DNA from 3 places in the Pseudarthrobacter sp. AB1 genome. Region 3 is predicted to be linked to each of the others. Evidence: riboswitches for the same ligand, from Rfam matches in the RefSeq annotation. Region 3 holds a riboswitch; each other region holds the start of a gene.
What was found. A riboswitch is a leader RNA that binds a small molecule or an ion and turns the genes downstream of it on or off. The one in region 3 is predicted to bind cyclic di-AMP.

Region 1: another riboswitch for cyclic di-AMP. It lies ahead of DAD99_RS09030 (family 16 glycosylhydrolase); the one in region 3 lies ahead of DAD99_RS18735 (NlpC/P60 family protein).
Region 2: another riboswitch for cyclic di-AMP. It lies ahead of DAD99_RS05625 (NlpC/P60 family protein); the one in region 3 lies ahead of DAD99_RS18735 (NlpC/P60 family protein).

What each region holds. Positions count from the first base shown of each region.
Region 1 covers NZ_PZKO01000032.1:86,758-90,024, forward strand. Annotated here, with positions in the region: gene DAD99_RS09025 (glycosyltransferase) at 1-727, opposite strand, end outside; gene DAD99_RS09030 (family 16 glycosylhydrolase) at 857-1,972, opposite strand; cyclic di-AMP (ydaO/yuaA leader) riboswitch at 1,976-2,154, opposite strand; gene DAD99_RS09035 (NeuD/PglB/VioB family sugar acetyltransferase) at 2,278-2,913, opposite strand; gene DAD99_RS09040 (DegT/DnrJ/EryC1/StrS aminotransferase family protein) at 2,910-3,267, opposite strand, start outside.
Region 2 covers NZ_PZKO01000018.1:88,090-91,356, reverse strand. Annotated here, with positions in the region: partial or broken gene DAD99_RS05635 (ATP-binding cassette domain-containing protein) at 1-14, opposite strand, end outside; gene DAD99_RS05630 (hypothetical protein) at 129-794, opposite strand; gene DAD99_RS05625 (NlpC/P60 family protein) at 1,132-1,872, opposite strand; cyclic di-AMP (ydaO/yuaA leader) riboswitch at 1,876-2,071, opposite strand; gene DAD99_RS22255 (heavy-metal-associated domain-containing protein) at 2,156-2,452, shown strand; partial or broken gene DAD99_RS05615 (four-helix bundle copper-binding protein) at 2,646-2,852, shown strand.
Region 3 covers NZ_PZKO01000067.1:114,715-117,981, reverse strand. Annotated here, with positions in the region: gene DAD99_RS18740 (cation-translocating P-type ATPase) at 1-768, shown strand, start outside; gene DAD99_RS18735 (NlpC/P60 family protein) at 879-1,637, opposite strand; cyclic di-AMP (ydaO/yuaA leader) riboswitch at 1,641-1,838, opposite strand; gene DAD99_RS18730 (heavy-metal-associated domain-containing protein) at 2,246-2,506, shown strand; gene DAD99_RS18725 (hypothetical protein) at 2,730-3,206, shown strand.

The sequences.
Region 1 (3,267 bases), on a different contig from region 3:
CCGGAACCTGTTGCCACACCAGCGGGGCAATTTTGTTGATCAGAACGCCCACGCTGTCGACATTGGGGCCGTAGTTCAGACTGCCGACAAAACAGGCCACGGGACTGCCTGCTGTGGAGGCCCGACGCGTCGACCGTTCGGCGCCGTTGGGGATACTCCTGGCGGGCCGCGCGAGATGCTCGGACCATGAGACGGCATCCTGGGCTCCGACGGTGAGGAGCCGCGCACGCGGCGGCAGCCTCCGCTCGGACCGCACGGCAAGGAATTCCCTGAAGCGGTATGCGGGCCACAGCGCGTGGGCGACGGATGTCTCCATCGCGGCACGGATGGACCATGGATCCACCGTCTGCAGGACCAGGGGCCCGGTTACGGAGTGGGCGAGAAACAGGGCATGCGGACCGTGGATCAGGGTGGCTTCGTGGGCAGCTGAAAGTTTAGCCGCGGTGGTGTGCGCTTTGGCGGTTGAGCGTTGGTGCTTTCCGAAGCCAGTGAGGCCTCCGAGAGACAGGATGGCGGCCCAGCCGCGTCGACGGGTGGGCATCACGTGCACGGTGTTGCAGCGAGTGCGAATTTCGGCCGGCACATCCACCGGCCCCGCGAAGGTTAGGAGCGTCACAGCTATGTCCGCGGGCAGGTTCCGCAAGACCTCGAACGGGATCATGGAACTGCCGTCCCCCAGCATGGGGTCGCGGTTGGGCACGCTTTCTGTGATGTACAGAAGCTTCATTGCAAGAGTTTACGTTGCGGGTGCGGTGTTCTGCCTGAATGGCGGCAACAACTGCGGCTTTACACAAAATTAAAGAAAGCGAACGACGGCAGGATCCTCCCGCCGTCGTCCGCTCACATGATGGCGGTACTACTTCCAGGCGCGCACGTAATCAACCTGGACCTGTGACGCGGCACCATAGGCAGCCGGGGAGCTGCCTGAGGCGCCGACGTTGAGGATGATGTACTGCGGTGCACCGCCGTCGTCGGTGGCGTAGGACTTCACCTTCACGCCGTCGAAGTAGACGTCAGCCGAGTTGGCGGTCCGGTGCAGCCCGAAGGTGTGGAAGTCGTTGCCCCAGTTGCCGGGAACCGTGCCCTGGTTGTGGGCGCCCGACGTCGAGTGGTAATTGACGGTCATCTTTCCGCTCAAAACCTCTGCGATGTCGTTCTCACCATTGGTAGGCCATTTCTGACCATTGGTCCAGAATGCAGGCCAGTTGTAGAGGTTTGTGCCGTCGCCGGGGAACCGGATCCGGGCTTCGACGTAGCCGGTGGTGAACTCGTAGCCAGTGGTGGCCCCGCCGCGCGGATTGGTTGAAACCAACGAACCTGAGGTCGCCGATTCAAGGGAGAGGACGAGGTTTCCGCCGCCCACGGAAACGTTGCTGGGGCTGGTGGTGACCTTGTTCATGGTGCCGCAAGTCGGGGCGAACCAGCAGTTTGACCATTTGGCGGTGTCAAGGGCAGTGCCGTTGAATTCGTCGGCGAAAGCCATTGTCCAAGCGCCGGGAACGCCCACCGGCATGGCGCCGGTAGTTCCGGTTGAGGCCAGCGGCGCCACTGCGGGCGCAGGTGCCGGAGCAGCAGCAGCCGTTGTCGTCGCTACCGGGGCGGGTGCGGGAGCAACCGCAGGCTCTTCAGGCGCAGGCGCAGGCGCCGTGGTCGGATCGGGGGAGGGGTCCGTGGCCGGCAGCGGTGCCGGAACAGCGTTGGTGTCGCGCTTGACCTGTCCCGGAGCCTGGTCACGCTTGGACGTGTCCGCGACGCGGCTCAATTCGGCACTCTGCGGTGCCTGGTCGGAGACCTGGCCGAGGGATACGACTCCCAGCAGGGCGGCAAGAGCGGCCGCGGTCAGCGACATGTTGCGCTTGGACTTGGCACGGACCGCGGACTTCTTCAGCACAGACCGTCGCTGGGTGGGCGACGCGGCTTCGTCAGAATATGGGCGCGCGTGAGTGCGCGGCTGATCATTGGATGCAGACATAAGTGATTGCCTCTCAACGCCTGCGGAGTTAGCTGTCGGGTTCGGATGAGGCCATCCGGCCGCGTAAAGCGGCTCCACCCCTAGGGTCGGCTTAATGCCGTGCCCGGACACTCTGGGTCCCCCGCCTCTGCCTAAATATGTTGTGGATTCCGGGCAGCGGCAGAGCTTGGCGTCTGCCCGGTTTCGGGCCTGGAAGGTCGGCCCACCTGATCGACCGTACACGACAGGATTCGATTAATCACAATCAGGTAACGGAACTCTCAGTTGCGGTGCGTCCCCTTGCGCCCGGCGGCAGGTGCTGTGTTCTAGCGCTGTTCGATGGGGTGGGCCGGGACGCCGACCCACGTTTCGCCATCGGGCACGTTGCTCAGAACGGCGGCACCCATACCAACCGTGGCGTAGGCCCCCACCGAAGTCCGTTCACGGACGCTGCAGTTCAGCCCGAGGTAGGCCGCCCGACCAATCCGGACTCCCCCGCCCAGCGACACGCCGGCGGCGAACGTCGCGAAGTCAGCCACGTCGTCGTCGTGCGTAAAAGTCACGGAAGGCATTGCCACAACATGGGTTCCGATCGTGACGGAGGCCGTTAGGGACACGTTCTTCAGGAGAATGCTGCCGCGGCCGATCCGGCAGCCCTCCGGGCACTCCACGGTGGGATCGATCGCAGTGGCGTAGCGGGCATCGCGCAGGCCCAGGGCGGCCAACCGTTCCACTACGGCTTCCCGGGACTTTCCGGACGCCAGGCACACCAGCACCAGCGCATGGGTGAACTTGGGGGCATCGTCAATGGTTCCCAGCACCGGCGCGCCGTCCACGGTGACGCCGGCCATTTCCCTGTTGTCGTCGAGCAGCCCGACCACGTCGTACTGACCGCTGGCACGGACCATGGTCAGAACTTCCCGGGCCAGCCCGCTGGCGGCGACCAGAACCAGTTCGCTCACCGGGGCATCCCGGCAGCGACCCGGACGCTGTTCATGACCCGGTTCAGGCTCACGTTGTCCAGACTGTGGAAAATAGGGAGTACCAGCGTCCGGTCGGTCAGCCGTTCAGTGTTCTGGAGCCCTGCGTTGCCCGTTCCGCGCCAGCGATAGGCAGGCTGTCGGTGCGCCGCCATGGTGCCGCGGCGGGCTGATATCCCGCCCTCGGCCAGGCGGGCCAGGAGCCCTTCACGGTCCGTCGCGAAGTTGGGTAGGACTTCAAGCCAGAATGACTGGAAGTTGGTGGTCCCGTATGGTGGATCGGCCACAAACCGGAGTCCGGATAGGCCGGAGAGGCCTGCCTCATACCTCGCGGCG
Region 2 (3,267 bases), on a different contig from region 3:
TATCCGAAGCCCACTCCGTTGAGCTCGAGCACTTTCCCAGATCCTGTCCCGAACCGGCCCTCCCGCACGCTGCCGGGGCAGACCCTTACCCGGAATAGGAGCACCGGTTGAGCATCTCGGGCTTCGGGTTAGTGGCTGTGCGACGTGTGGGTGTCGGGTGCGGGGACTGCGGGGGCGTCCGTCGGCTCGACGAGGGTGGGGTCTTCGCTGGTCGGAGCCTCGGCGGGTGCCTGCGACGGTGCCGGCGTGGAGTCGTGGCTGTGGCTCCCGGAGTCGAGGGTGCTTGCGAGGGCGGACATGCCGAACCACGTCAGCGCGGCGACCAACACGACACCTGCGGCAAACGGGCTGACCAGGTGGCGCAGGCCGCCCTTGGCGTCCTTGGCGATGAACGCGACGTAGGACATCAGCAGGCCGATCGGAGTCATCCAGGCGCTGCGCTCGGGGAACTGTTCGAAGTGCTGGATGCCGCCGCCGACCAGGCCGACGCCGAAGGAGAGCAGGAGCGAGAACGCGACGAGCGAGATGGCCCGGCCTAGCAGAGGGCGCTCATCGACGAGCACGAACTCGTTGACGATGGTGCCGAGGAGGAACACGACCGCACCGACGATGCAGATGATCGTGTACAGGCCCGGGTTGACCGGATAGTGTACGACGGCGCCGGCGATAAGGGCCGCGCCCATGAAGTAGAGCATCGCGCCGATGTAGCGCGAGTAAAGCGAGGGAGTCCGTTTCGCGAGCTCTGCCTCATAGGAGGCAACGTCTTCGCGGCTGAGGTCGTTCTGAACGGTCATGTCTGGTGAGTCTTTCTTTTCAGGAGTGCGAGAGCAGGCAGCCGTAGCGCCGATACCGGAAGCTGGTGCGGTGTGGCGCTGCGCGTGCTGCTCAGCAGGGCAGAATCGAGCGTCATGTCTCGTTTCCTTGGAACTGGGACGGCTTGGCCCGACACTCTGCAGAGATGGGATGCGCCTCAGAATTGTGGTTCGCGGCATAAACGGCGGTGTTATAGCACCGCTATATGTTGCCTTCGGGTGACCCGAGGAAGGAGTCAGGCGCATGGTTGGAGGAGCATACTAAAGGTCGGTAATTCAGTGCCCCCAAGGCATTGAATCACCGGCCTTTAGTGATTTGTTAGCCTGCGCGGACGAAGGTGACGGCACCCTTGGACGTCATCCAGGTCAGCGGGTGCACGGCGGTTTCGTTCTTCCCGTTCAGGCCTGAGCTGAGGACCTGGCCGTTGCCGACGTAAATTCCTACGTGGCCGGGCTGCATGACCATGTCACCGGGCTGGGGGTCGGTGACCACGGTGCCGTAGTCCATGAACTGCATCGGGCCCAGGTCCCCAACGGGGATGCCAGCGGCATTGAGGGCATTTTCGACCAGCCGCGTGCAGTCCTGGAACATGCCGATCTGAGCGTAGGCGGAGGACACCATGATGGAGTTAATGCCACCGGCTGCGGGGGCGGGAGCCGGAGCGGGCGCAGGCGGGGTGACGGTGACTTTGGCCGAGGCGGGTACCGCGGCCTTCGCGGTTTCCACGACAGGCTTCGGGGCTTCCACTACAGGAGCGGGCATGGTTTCCACGACCGGGCGCTCGAAGGAAATCTGGATGGTGGCATCGGCGGTCAGCGGGGCCTGTACCTGGCTAGCGACCTCGAGGTTGGCGGCCGGTTCAGCTTCGCGCTGGGCGGGGGCGTCCGCTGCCTGGGCGGCAGCAATACCACTGGTCAGCACGAGACTGGAAGCCGCTGCGAAGACGGCAGCCTGGCGGCCTGCGCCGCTGGCATTCGTGGTAACGGATTTGGTCAGTGCGGCAAGAGTGCTGGTCTGGGGGACCGCGCGGCGGCGGCCGTGAGTTTTGCGCATGGGCATGTAAGGGCCTCTCCCACTGCCTGCGAGGTTAGCTGTCGGATTCGGGTGGAAGGCACCCGGCCGCGTCAGGCGCAAAAGTGCACCAGGCACGGCTTCACCCCAAGACCTGCCAGAAGCAGGCCAATAATGGGTTCCCCGTCTCTGCCGGACGAAAAGCGAACGGATCCCGGGCAGCGGCAGAGTTAGGCAATCTGTTCGGGAGTGCCGCCTCAAGGAGAAACCGGCACGACTTAGACCGTACTTCAGACCAGCACTGTTTGTCACATTACGGTAACGGTGTGACATGGAAGTCCGGGCTGGTGTTGCCGTACCCGCTTGCACGGCCGTTCACCCCCAGTACGCCCTCCATCCTTCCTCAAAATATAGAGCCGGGCTTCCCCTTGTTTCTTCCACTGCCGGGTGCAGCTGCTGCTCAACCGGAGCTTCTTCGGCACCTGCAGTGGTATCCAGTGGCAGCACAGTCGAGTTTGCTGTTGAAGGGCTGACGGGCGGGCATTGCGTCCAGACCGTTAAAAAGGCTGTATCGGCCGTTGAGGGTGTCGAGTCCGCCTCTGCGGACCTCGTGTCCGTTCCCGGGTGATTGTCGACGGTATGGCCGGCAGCTTTGCTGTGTGTGTGGGGCCGTGACCTCAACCGGCTACACGGTTTACAGCAATTGGCATCAAGGCCTTTGGCAGAAGACCGGTTAGGCGAGCGGGGCGTCTTTTGACGGGGCGAACGCGTCCCCGGCGCTGAGGTCGGCATCGCGCTCGGCGCTGGAACGGGTGCACGGCATCGGCTCAGCGACGGGCAACATCCTCTCCCGGCACACCGGCTACGACGCCAACGTCACCCGCGCCGTGCTCCAGGCCTGCGCCAGGGTCTGTGAGGCCTGCGGCGATGACTGCGAACAACATGCAGGCATGCACGAGCACTGCCGGATCTGCGCCGAGGCGTGCCGGCGCTGCGAGCAAGCCTGCAATGAACTCCTCACATTCCTGGCTGACCGGCGCCTGCCCTGCAGAGGCCGGCGCGCCCGGCACCTGCAGGGCGTCCAAGGCAACTCTGATCAGCCTCAGTACCGCTTCATGTGTAGCCAGTCCTGCCGCAGCCCCCAGGGCATGAAGGCAGAAGGCCGCCAGCTCGTCCGGGGCAGCTTCGAAACGGAAGTCTCTGCGTCCGCGCCTTCGTGAATGATCTCTGCGATGAAATCCGTGAGGTGCTGATGGGCCCGCCCCGCGTGGCCTCCCTGGTGCAGACGTGCCGCGTCCGCCTCGTTGTTATCGGAGCGGGCGAGCCGCAGCCAGGCGCCCCATCGTTGATATCTCCTGGGAGAAATCCCCGCTGGACCTGTAAGTTTCTGCAGCGATGACGCTGCAGCACTGATTTTCCTTTTGCCGAGGGAAAACTAAGGCC
Region 3 (3,267 bases):
GGTGTGCGCGGGACCGTGGACGGCCGACGGGTGGTTGCCGGCCGGGCCGGCTGGCTGGAGGATAACGGCATCACTCCCGCCGCGGACAACTACACGGCGCTGCGGTCACAGGAGGAAGCCGGCGCGACCGTCATCTGGGTCGGCATTGATGGTGAACCCGAGGGAATCATCAGCCTCACCGACACGGTCAAAGAAGGATCTGCGGCCGCGATCGGACGGCTGAAAGCTCTGGGGTTGCGGCCCGTCCTGCTGACCGGGGATAACGCATCGGTCGCCGCCGCCGTGGCCGCCCAGGTGGGTATCCCGGCGGAAGATGTGATGGCCGGAGTCCTGCCCGAGGGCAAGGTGGAGGCCGTCCGGCGGCTGCAGGCCGGCGGAGCCATAATGGCGATGGCCGGTGATGGCGTGAATGATGCTGCCGCCTTGGCGCAGGCTGATCTGGGCATCGCGATGGGCAGCGGCACCGACGTGGCGATTGCCGCCGCGGACCTGACAGTGATGGGCAGCGACCTGGGCCAGGTCGCGGACGCCATCGAGCTCTCCCGGCGGACGCTGGCCACGATCAAGACCAACCTGTTCTGGGCGTTTTTCTACAACGCCGTCGGCATCCCGGTCGCGGCCCTCGGTCTGCTAAATCCGATGATCGCAGGAGCCGCCATGGCAGCCAGCTCTGTGCTGGTGGTCAGCAACTCCCTGCGGCTGCGCCGCTTCACCGGACAGAAGAGGACGGGGACCCCGATCGTAGCGGCGCGCACACCGGTCCGCTGACCAGGCATCAGGATGCCCGGCCGCAAGAGGAGCGATCCTGCGAAGGGCATGGAGAAGGCCGGTGATGCGCTGCCCCCAAGGCAGCGAATCACCGGCCTTCTCGTTGTTGGTTACCCGGCGCGGACGAAGGTGACTGAGCCTTTGGCTGTCATCCACGTCAGGGGGTGGACTGCGGTTTCGTTCTTGCCGTTCAGGCCCGAGCTGAGGACCTGGCCGTTGCCGACGTAGATACCCACGTGTCCGGGCTGCATGACCATGTCCCCGGGCTGGGGGTCCGTGACGACGGTGCCGTAGTTCATGAACTGCATCGGTCCAAGATCCCCGACGGGGATCCCGGCAGCATTAAGGGCGTTCTCCACCAGTCGGGTGCAGTCCTGGATCATGCCGATCTGGGCGTAGGCGGCCGAAACCATGGTCGCGTTCACCCCTCCGGCGGCCGGAGCAGCAACCGGCGCAGCAGCGGGGGCTACGGTGATGGTAGCTTTCGCCGGCGCGGCGGAAACTGCCGGCGCGGCTGCAGGCTTGGGTGCGGGGGCTGCGGGCTTGGGTGCCTCCACGACGGGGGCTGGTGTGGTGCTGACAGCGGGTCGCTCGTAGGAGATCCTGACGGTCGCATCGGCGCTCAACGGCGCCGGAGCCTGACTGGTCACCTCAAGGTTTGAAGCCGGTTCGGCATCGCGCTGCGCGGGGGCTTCTGCGGCCTGCGCGGCGATGCCACTGGTCAGAACCAGGCCGGAAGCAGCTGCGATAACGGCCGCCTGGCGGCCTACACCTCCGGCGTTGTCGGCGAATGTCCTGGACAGGGCCGCGAGCGGGCTTGCCTGGACGATGACCGCGCGGTGGCGGCCGTGAGTTCTGCGAATGGACATGAAGTGGCCTCTCCCAATGCCTGCGGGGTGAGCTGTCGGATTCGGATGGGAGTCACCCGGCCGCGGTCCTGCACCAAATGCAGTACAGCGGCTTCACCCCAAGGCCTGCCCGAAGCAGGCCACAAATTGGGTTCCCCGTCTCTGCCGGACGAAATATGCGATCGGATCCCGGGCCGCGGCAGAGTTAGGCAATCAGCTCGGGAGTGCCGCCTTCGGAGAAAACCGGCACGAATTCGACCGTACAGGAGAGCTGACCCAATGTCACATTTGAATAACGGGGCCACCCGAGGGCAGAGGACCCCGGCCCGGTGATGCAACCCGACCCCGGCCTGCCGGTCTAAACAGGGGTGCGCCGGGGGCCCGGCCGCTCACGCCGGCTGTTCGATCTCCGCGAGGGGACGCCGGCATCCACCTTGCCAAGAATACCCCATGGGGGTATCATTCAGGTGTTGTCAGTGAAGTGGTTTGTCCAGGCCGGTGCGCTTTCCGGCCGTTACAGCCGTTCAACCCCAGCGCGTCCCCATGATTTCTCTTGCACAGGACCAAACTGACATGTGTGCACTCGAAACCCGGACCGGGCTGCCCATCGTGGCCGCTGAACCGTCCGGATGCAGCTGCTGCTGCTCCACCGCTTCCCGGACCTGGCGTCGCCGGCACTTCAAGGCAGCGACTACTCCGTCGAAGGAATGACCTGCGGGCATTGCGTCCACAGCGTTGAAAAGGCAGTGTCCGCCCTCGCCGGAGTGGAGGCCGTCACCGTCGAGCTGGTGGCCGGAGGGGCAACCCGGCTCAGCGTCTCCGGCACCCCTACCAAAGCGGAGATCCGGGACGCTGTCACGGCCGCCGGGTACAGCCTCACCAGCAGGTAGTCCAACGCCCGCCCTGACGGACAGCGCCGCTGCCGCCGTCAGGGCAGACTTTCCAGCCAGGAGAGGGCAACAATGGAAGATCACAATCATCACGGCCCTGGACGCCCAGTTGTTGCGCAGGGTGAAACTGAATGCTTCCCAGGTTCGTTGAACTGTAAGCCCGGCAGGGTAGGATCCCTGCCGTACCCTTAAACCCATGAATGGCTACGGAAGGAGGAACACCATGGCAGCAACCGGATCCGTCCGCGTCACGGCGTTCCTGACCCGTGCCGTTCTGCTGACGGGATTCCTGGCCATTGTGGCCGGGATCCTCGGTATGCACATCATGACCGGAGCCCACTCCATGCCGACGGCCACCCCAGGCATGGATACGGCCGTTCAGCAGATACAGAACCCGGTCAGCCATCCCGGCCGCGCCCCTGCACAGTCTTCCCAGACGGCCTCCGCGGCCGGGCCCGGGATGCTTGCCGGATCAGCTTCCTCGTGCGCCGATGCCACCAATGCCGCCGGCTGCCAGAGTATGTCGGCGATGGACGCGGTCTGCGTCCTGTCCCCGGCGAACACCTCCCTGTCGGCGCCGCTGCCCGGCACCGCACCGCTCCAGACCCCTGACACGAATGCCCTCGCCAAGGCAACTATCAGTTATTCCTTCCCGCCGGAGAGTCCTTCCCCCGGCGACCTCTGCATCAGCCGGACGTAAAGCTGCGCTGCGCCGTGTCCTGCCCGGCGCACCCTCCACGCCACGCTTGCGTACCCCCCCC